One region of the Arthrobacter sp. TE12231 genome, then DNA from elsewhere that is predicted to be linked to it. Evidence: riboswitches for the same ligand, from Rfam matches in the RefSeq annotation. Region 1 holds a riboswitch; the other holds the start of a gene.
The links. Region 1 has a riboswitch for cyclic di-AMP ahead of ACVWYS_RS15250 (NlpC/P60 family protein). Riboswitches for the same ligand answer to the same signal wherever they lie in the genome.
Positions count from the first base shown of each region.

Region 2: it holds a riboswitch for cyclic di-AMP, as region 1 does, so the genes downstream of both, ACVWYS_RS16130 (aggregation-promoting factor C-terminal-like domain-containing protein) here and ACVWYS_RS15250 (NlpC/P60 family protein) in region 1, are expected to answer to the same signal.

Region 1 covers NZ_JBSSFS010000001.1:3,410,207-3,414,612, reverse strand. The annotation lists gene ACVWYS_RS15260 (metal-dependent transcriptional regulator) at 1-358, shown strand, start outside; cyclic di-AMP (ydaO/yuaA leader) riboswitch at 509-722, shown strand; gene ACVWYS_RS15255 (M23 family metallopeptidase) at 727-1,545, shown strand; cyclic di-AMP (ydaO/yuaA leader) riboswitch at 1,683-1,852, shown strand; gene ACVWYS_RS15250 (NlpC/P60 family protein) at 2,148-2,906, shown strand; gene ACVWYS_RS15245 (HNH endonuclease) at 3,128-3,628, shown strand; gene mobA (molybdenum cofactor guanylyltransferase) at 3,737-4,406, shown strand, end outside.
Region 2 covers NZ_JBSSFS010000001.1:3,611,325-3,615,730, forward strand. The annotation lists gene ACVWYS_RS16125 (HAMP domain-containing sensor histidine kinase) at 1-1,505, shown strand, start outside; cyclic di-AMP (ydaO/yuaA leader) riboswitch at 1,687-1,846, shown strand; gene ACVWYS_RS16130 (aggregation-promoting factor C-terminal-like domain-containing protein) at 1,846-2,646, shown strand; gene ACVWYS_RS16135 (hypothetical protein) at 2,828-3,289, shown strand; gene ACVWYS_RS16140 (glycosyltransferase) at 3,467-4,406, shown strand, end outside.

The sequences.
Region 1 (4,406 bases):
GCGCAGGATCTTCGAGATGCTCGACCACCCGACCGTTTCGCCCTACGGGAACCCGATTCCGGGGCTCGCGGAACTTGGCGGCGCACCCTCGGGGGCCCACGCGGACGGGGTCGTGAACCTGCTGGAGGCCATGGCCGGCTACGGTGCGGATTCGCGGATCACGGTCAACCGGCTCGCGGAGCCCATCCAGGTGGAACCGGAGCTTCTGGCCCAGCTCGATGAGGGCGGAATCCGCCCCGGTGCGCTCGTCTCGCTGGAGCGGGTGGGGGAGTACATCTCGGTCCGGGTCCCGGATATCGAGGGCGCCTTGGAGCTGCCGCCAGAGGTTGCCGCGCATGTCTTTGTAACAGTCGCCTGACCAGCCAAAACGTCACCGTCATGGGACGACCCATGAGTTCTGCACAAACGCGATCACGGATTTATCACCGAGCGGCTTAATCACCTATAGTTAGTGCCCTGTACCGATACCAAAGCGTTACCTGATCCGAAGCCGAGCCCTGCCAGCGGATCAGTCGCAGAACCACCTCCTGGCAGGGGCGGGGGAACCACTATCGGCTGCTTCTTCGGCAGCCTTGGGGTGAAGTCCGTCAGCGGCAAGCAGCTTCCATCGAACGATCCCCTAAGGACGCCTCGGTGACCGGGTGCTTGCAACGGCGGACCGGGTCTTTGATCTCTCTGACCCGAATCCGACAGCTAACTTCGCAGGCTCTCAGAGAGGAACCGTTCTTGACCACCCAGACCGCCAGGGGCCGTCGCCGCGCGACCGGTCCCGCTCCGGAGCCGCGCCCGGTCGTCGCGCATACGGCCGAACGCCCGCGTGACGCACACCGCGACGAGCGCCGCAGCCGCCGCAGCCCGTTCCGTCAGGTAACGGACTTTGCCGCCGCCAGCGGCGTGGGGCAGAAGGCCGGAATCGCGCTGGCCGCCACCGGTCTGGTCCTCACGGTGACGGTCCCCGTCACGAGTCCCGTCATGGCCTCGAACACCGACGGATCCGCAGTCTCGGCCGCAGTACAGCCGGACGTCACGGCTGCCGCCGCCGCAAAGCTTGATTTCAGCCGGACGGCCATCGCCACCAAAGGCGACCCGGACGGGAAGCTCAAGCAACTGCTGAGCGCCCAGTCCGTCGGCAGCATTACCCGCGCGGCTTCAGCCGGCACGCTGGGTCCGCCGCTGGACCAGCTGATCACGGCATCGCCCTTCGGCTACCGTGTCAGCCCCATCACGGGCGGCCCGGGGGAGTTTCACCGCGGCCAGGATTTCGCCGCCCAGTGCGGCACGCCGGTCCACGCCGCCGCCAGCGGCACCGTGACCTTCAACGGATGGCACCCCTACGGCGGCGGCAACCGTGTGGTCATTGACCACGGCAACGGTCTGGAGACCACGTACAACCACCTGTCCTCGTCCTCGGTGAAGGTCGGCCAGAAGGTCTCCCGCGGCGATATCGTCGCGCTGAGCGGGACCACCGGCGCCTCCACGGGCTGCCACCTCCACTTTGAAGTGATGGTCAACGGCGACGTTGTTGACCCCCTCGGCTGGCTCTAATAAAGACGATGGAGAGCTCTCAAATTCCCGTGACACGCCGTGATCTGAATGTGACATTGAGTCCGGAGTCCTGTAGGGTTTGAAGCACGCCAACTTTTCCGAAGTTGGCGCTCTTGAGTGGATTGCCTAGCTCTGCCACCGCTCAAGGTCCGTTCGCATTACATCGTCTGGCAGGGGCGGGGGAACCAATTTTGGCCTTCGAAAGAAGGCCTAGGGGTTAAGTCGCAACGCTTCCCAGGAAGCAGCGCGGCCGGGTGACTCCCATCCGAATCCGACAGCTCACCTCGTAGGCATTGGGAGAGGCTACTTTCGTGTCTTCACGCCACAATGCTGCGCGTATGCGCACTGGCGCGGCTCTTTTGAGCCCGCTGACTTCCACATCACGTGCCGCCCTTGCCGGCGCCCGGATGGGATCACGTTCCGCTGGCTCATTCTCTACCGAGTCCGGACAGCATGCAGTTTCCGCTTTTGGCGCGTCTTCGCAGTACACCCTTCGCTAAGTAACCCATTTCGGGGCGATCCGGCGTACCCCCAAGATGCCGGAGCGTCCTCAGTCCGCGCCCAAAAACGCGCGGTCCAAGGATCACGAAAGAGAGAACTTAATGACTACTCGTGCAACCGTTGCACGGCACCGCGCCGAGGTCACCAAGACCAACTCGCTGGCTGTTATTGCCAAGGCAGTCGGCGACAACGCCGGCGGCATGGGCCGTCAGGCCGCGGTCATCGCCGCAGCTTCCGGTCTGGTTCTGACCAGCGGAATCGCAGCCAACGCTGCTGAGACCAATGTTCAGCGCGAATCCACCTCCGCTTCCGCATTGGAAGTCCAGTCGTCGGCTCCGGCCACGATTTCGGCTGCTTCCACCATCGCGATCTCCTACGAGAAGCCCGCCGTGACCACGTCGCCGGCTCCCGTCGTCGAGGCTCCCAAGCCCGTCGTGCAGGTCCAGACCGCCGCAGCTACCCAGGCCGGCGGCGCCCAGGCCGGCGTCAACGGCGGCGCAGCTGCCCTGGCCCCCGCCGGAATCGGAAGCGGCGCCGGTGCAACCATCGCTGCCGCTGCCTACGCACAGCTCGGCGTGGCGCAGGACTGCACCGCCCTTGCCACCAACGCCCTGGCCGCGGCCGGTATCCACTACCACGGCTGGCCGGCAGGTTACCTGTCCCTCGGCCGCACCGTGAGCGCCGCCGAAGCTCGTCCGGGCGACCTCGCCTACTACCAGAACGGTGGCGTGGGCATGGCCCACATCGCTGTCTACGTCGGCAACGGCATGGCAGTCCACGGCGGCTGGAACGGCGGCACCACCGCTCTCTACAGCGTGAACGTCGGTTCCGGCCCGGTCTTCATCCGCGTCGGCGGCTAGGCACAAGCCCCCGCACTTTCAAAGACCCCCGCCTCTTGAGGCGGGGGTCTTTCGTGTTACCGGGATATGAATTTTCCGCGCAGGAGGCCGCGCCGCCGAAAAAACATTCGGTGATCTGGCAGTTGAGTGTTTACTCTTGTCTTGTCGATCCATAGCCCGACCATGCACAGGGCAGCCGGCCCTCGTGCCCCTGGCGGGTGCGGCCGTGAAGAGGTATGCGGATGCGCACTCTCGTTCTGAATGCTGGATATGAACCGCTGGCGGTCATCACCTTCCGCCGGGCGCTCGTCCTTGTCCTGACCGGAAAGGCCAGCGTGGTGGCTGAAGGGGACGACCCCGTTGTCGGCCCGCAGGACATTCTCGGCCGCCCGTCCGTGATCCTCCTGAACCGCTACATCCGGCCGCGGTACAACACGATGACGGCGGTCAGCCGCCGCGGCGTGCTCCGCCGCGATGCCCACCACTGCGCGTACTGCGGCAAGGCAGCCCACACGATCGATCACGTCCAGCCCAAGTCCCGGGGCGGTGCTGATTCTTGGGAGAACCTCGTGGCCGCCTGCCTGCGCTGCAACAATGCCAAGGGCGACCACACGCCGGCAGAGATGGGCTGGAAGCTCGGATTTGTCCCGGGTCCCCCGAAGGGCACCATCTGGCAGATCAAGGAACTCGAGAAGCCGACCCCCGCGTGGGATCCGTTCCTGCTACCGGAATCGGCCGCCTGACCCATCGCTTGAACCGCTGCCCCGGCTGCTGCATTACGGCGGCCCCGGCCAGGACCCGGCCGTGGCGCCTGAGCCTCCGGGCAGCCCGCGCCGCGCTAGGCTGATCCGGTGGAGTTCGATGCCATCATTCTCGCCGGCGGAAGGTCGGCCCGCCTGGGCGGTGTGCCCAAGTCGCGGCTGACTTACGACGGCGCCACCCTGCTTGAGCGGTCGCTGCGCGCCGCGGGCGGGGCCCGCCGCGTCGTCGTCGTCGGTCCTGACCCCGGGGACCTGCCCGCCGGGACCCTGAACTGCCGGGAAGACCCGCCGTTCGCGGGCCCGGCCGCCGCGATCGCCGCGGGACTGAACGCGCTGGCCGCCGGGCACGCCGGCCGTTCCGACGCCGGCGCTCCCGCGCCGTTCACCCTTGTCCTGGCCTGTGACATGCCGCGCTCTGCCGTGGCGGTCCGTGCCCTGGCCGGGACGCTGGCGGAGATGCTGGCGGAGGCAGTGATTGAAACGGTGACCGAGAACCTGGCAGAGGCCGGGGACGCGGCGCCAGCCGCTGACCAGCCGGGGGAGACGGGCGACGGCGTCATGGCCGTGTCGGCCGACGGCCGGAAGCAGCCGCTCGTTGGGTTTTATGGCACAGCTGCGCTACAACGAAGTGCCGCGGACGCCGCGCGTGCGGGCAGCCTGGAAAACGCGTCCGTCTTCGCCCTTCTTGCTAGGCTGGACGTGCGGGAAGTTCGCGTTCCCCCCGGTTCCACGGATGACGTTGACACCTGGGATGACGCTT
Region 2 (4,406 bases), 200 kb from region 1:
GGCAGCTCGATGACCAGCTCGGCGAAGCATCGCACCGCTCCAGCGAGTTCGGCCGGCCCGTGCCCGGCAGCTCGGGCGGCCGCCCCGACCCCCTCGAGGCCCGGGGGCAGGGCGTCGGAACGCTCAACGCCCGCTTGGCGGACGGCGAGGTCAGCAGCGCCGGATTCCTGGCCGGGGACGCCACCCGCAAGAGCCTCTCCCCCGACGACAACGCCGTCCTCCTCACCCTGGCCCCGAACGGTGTGCCGGTGGACCGGACGCTCTCGGCCGGCGCGTACCGGCTCATGGCCGTGCGTGCACCGTATGGCGACGTGATTGTCACCGGGCTCCCGCTGGCGGAAAAGCAGGACACCCTGGCGTCGCTGGTGTGGACCATGGTGGTCGTGTCCGCAGGCGGGCTGGTGCTGATCGGCCTCGCCGGCACGGCGGTCATCCGGCGGACCATGAAGCCGCTGGAGCAGCTTTCCGAGGTGGCCACCAAGGTCTCCCGCCTGCCGCTCGACGCCGGCGAGGTGGCGCTCGGGGTGCGTGTCCCGGCGTCGGCCGCCCACCCCGGCACCGAAGTGGGCAGCGTGGGCTACGCGCTGAACCAGATGCTGGACAACGTCTCCAACGCCCTTGAGGCGCGGCAGGAGAGCGAAATGAAGGTGCGGCAGTTCGTCGCCGATGCCTCGCACGAACTCCGCACTCCGCTCACGGCCATCCGCGGTTACACGGAGCTGATGCGGATGACCGAGCACTTCACGCCCGACGGCGAGAAATCCCTGGCCCGCGTCCAAAGCCAGTCCGAGCGGATGACCACCCTGGTGGAGGACCTGCTGCTGCTGGCGCGCCTGGACGAGGGGCAGCCGCTCAAGGTCGCCGACGTCGACCTCACCCAACTGGCCGTCGAGACCGTGAGCGATGAGAAGGTCATGGCCCCGGACCGGATCTGGCAGCTGGAACTGCCGGATGAGCCGGTGGTGGTGCGCGGCGATGCGGCCCAACTCCACCAGGTCCTCGCCAATCTCCTGTCCAATGCGCGCAAGCACACGGCACCGGGGACCAAGGTGGTCACGGGCGTCATGCGTTCGGCGGACGGCAGCGCCGTGGTCACTGTGACGGACAACGGCAGCGGCATCGCCCCCGAATTCGTCGGCCGGGTCTTCGCCCGCTTCGCGCGGGCTGACGCGTCGCGCACCAATCCGGCAGCCAGCTCCGCAGGCAGCCCTGCGGCAGCGACGGCGGGGGCCCGGTCCGGGTCCGGGTCCGCTGCCCGCGGCGCTTCCGGCTCTTCTACCGGTCCTCTTCCCGGCTCTGCTTCCGGCAGGTCCGGGGGTGCAGCCGGCAGCAACGGGAGCGGATATGCCACCGCGGGCGCACCGACGTCCGAGGGCACCAGCGGGCTGGGCTTGTCCATTGTCCAGTCGATCGTGGAGGCCCACGGGGGGACCGTCCAGGTCACGTCCCGACCGGGCCGGACGGAGTTCGCTGTACGGCTCCCGGCCGTACCGCCGTCGGCGTAACCGGCGCCGGGGCTACAGGGTCGGCTACCGGCACCCGCGCGGGGAATCTCGCGCAACGCGACACGCCGCCCCTGTGACCGCCGTTACCCAAATGTGACTTAAGCCCAGGAGTCCTGTACCGTTTTTCGAGTGCGGCCTCCATTTGTGCCGCATATCCGGATGGACGCCAAACTCTGCCGCTTCCCGGATTCCGCTGGACCAGGCAGAGGCGGGGGACCCAGAGTTCCCGGGCATTCTGCACACATGCGCCCTTGGGGTGAAGCCGACACGTGATATTCCGTGCGGCCGGATGACCTCATCCGAACCCGACAGCTAACTCCGCAGGCGTTGAGAGGCCATCATGACTGAATTCCAGGTACAAACGCGCCCTGACGGCGTTTCACATTCCCGCGCCGGCAAGTCGCGCCACCGTGCCGCACCGGCCCCGCAGGCGTCCGCCCTGTCGCGACTGGCCACCGGGCTCGGCATCACCGGACGCCGCGCCGCCGTCGTCACCGCCGCCTGCGCAGTACTCGTGGCAGGCGGCGCCGCCGCCAGCCAGGCCGCAGAGCCCGGCAGCTACGGGGCGACTGTTGCGAGCTCCCAAACGGCCACCACGGCCGATCCCCTGGCCAAGCTGAACTTTGAACGGGTCCAGGTCGCCGCGCCGGCAGCTGCAGCACCCAGCGGCGCGGTACCTCAGATCTCGGAGGTCAAGCCGGCCGAAGCACCGGCACCCGCTGCCGCAGCAGCCCCGGCCGCGCCGGCCCCGGCGGCAGCACCGGCGCCCGCTCCCGCAGCAGCCCCCGTTCCCGCAGCGGCTCCCGCGCCGGCACCGGCGCCGGTCGCCATCGACGACCCCGCCGGGGCACAGGCCTACGCCGCGGCCCAGCTGGGCAGCTATGGCTGGGCACCCGGCCAGATGCAGTGCCTGCAGAAGCTCTGGACCAAGGAATCGGACTGGAAGACGACGGCCACGAACGCCAGCAGCGGCGCCTACGGTGTGGTCCAGTCCCTGCCCGCCTCGAAGATGGCGAGCGCCGGCGCGGACTACATGACCAACTACCGGACCCAGATCAACTGGGGCCTGAACTACGTCAAGTCGCGCTACGGCTCCCCCTGCGGCGCCCTGAACTTCCACCTGTCCCACAACTGGTACTAAGCCGGCACCAGCCAGCAGCGCCCATGAGGCCCCGGATCCATCGTGATCCGGGGCCTTCGCGTATTTCGGAGAACAAGGTTTTCTCAAGGTCGGGGCGGGAGGCTTGGGCACCGCTGCCTCCATTCACCAAGTACGCGGGGTGCCCGCTCCAGGGCACGGAATCAAATTTCAGGGGCACAACATGAAAAAATGGGCTATTCCGGCGGTCCTCGCGGCCGCACTCTTTGTCGGCGCCGGACCGGCCGGGGCGGTGCCGTCGGGACCTCCGCAACCCGCCGATCCAGCCACGTTCACATTGGATAATTGTGGCTTTCCGGTCACGGCGCAGCTCACCGGCAAGTTCAAGAACATCGCGACGCCTGCCGGCACTGTCATCAGTACGTCGCCAGGACTGAAAATCACGCTGACGGCCAACGGCAAGACCCTCAACTACGTGATCACCGGTACCAGCCGCTACACATTCCTCAGCGACAGCGTTGAGGTAGTCTCCACGGGCAGGAATCTACTGCTGCTCCCCTCCCCGGACGGCCTGTACCTGACCACCGGCAACGTCAACTACGCCCTCAACCTGGACAACTCGGAGCTGAGGAGGTTCAGCGGACCGGGCACTGCAGCGAACGTTTGTCCTCTGCTGGCTCCCTGACGGACTAACCGGGGGCAGTGCACCACCACCGCGTTGTGGGCACCGCCCCCGGTTATCTGTCCGGAGCTCCGGCAGCACGGGCAATGCAGACGACTCCGTGCGTCGCCGGCGGACTTCCACAGCCCCCGCACAGCTTGACCCTAAAGCCCTCATATGGACCGCCGGGACAGTTGAGCCATGACGTTCACAGACCAGGCCTCAGGAACCCTGCCACACTCCACGGCGACGCCGGCCGGTCCGGCAGCACCCGCCGCACTTTCCGGGCTCGCCGTGGCCGACGCGGCCGCCCAGGCCCGGTTCGGCGGGCCGCTCACCGGCCCGGGCGGCCGGCGCTCAGCTATTGACACGCGCACCAGCGAGCCGCTGCTGGACGTCACCATCCCGGTCTTCAACGAGGAGCGGGACCTCGAGGCGTGCCTGCGCCGGCTCCACGCCTATCTTCTGGGCTCCTTCCCGCACTCCTTCCGGATCACGGTGGCGGACAATGCCAGCACCGACGGAACACTCAAGACGGCGGAACGCGTAGCCCGTGAGCTCCGCGAGGTGAACGTAGTCCATATGGCCGAAAAAGGCCGCGGAAATGCGCTGCGCAAGGTCTGGCTTGCCTCGCCGTCGCCGGTCCTGGCATACATGGACGTGGACCTTTCCACCGATCTGGCGGCGCTCGGCCCCCTCCTTGCCCCGCTCATTTCGGGGCACTCCGACCTCGCGATCGGGACCCGGCTGACCCGCAACTCGCGGGTGGTCCGCGGGCCGAAGCGGGAATTCATCTCGCGCAGCTACAACTTCCTGCTTCAGTCCTTCATGGGCGCCCACTTCAGCGACGCCCAGTGCGGCTTCAAGGCGATCCGGGCGGATGTGGCCCGGCAACTGCTCCCGCACACTTTGGACAACGCCTGGTTCTTCGACACGGAGCTGCTGGTCCTGGCCGAAAAGTGCGGCCTGCGCGTCCACGAGGTCCCGGTGGACTGGACCGATGACCCGGATTCCAGCGTGGACATCGTCCAGACCGCCATCGCGGACCTGCGCGGCATGGCACGGTTGAGCCGGGACCTGGTCTCGGGCCGGATCCCGGTTCCCGAGCTGCGCGCCGCCCTCGCCCGCGGACCGCTTCCTG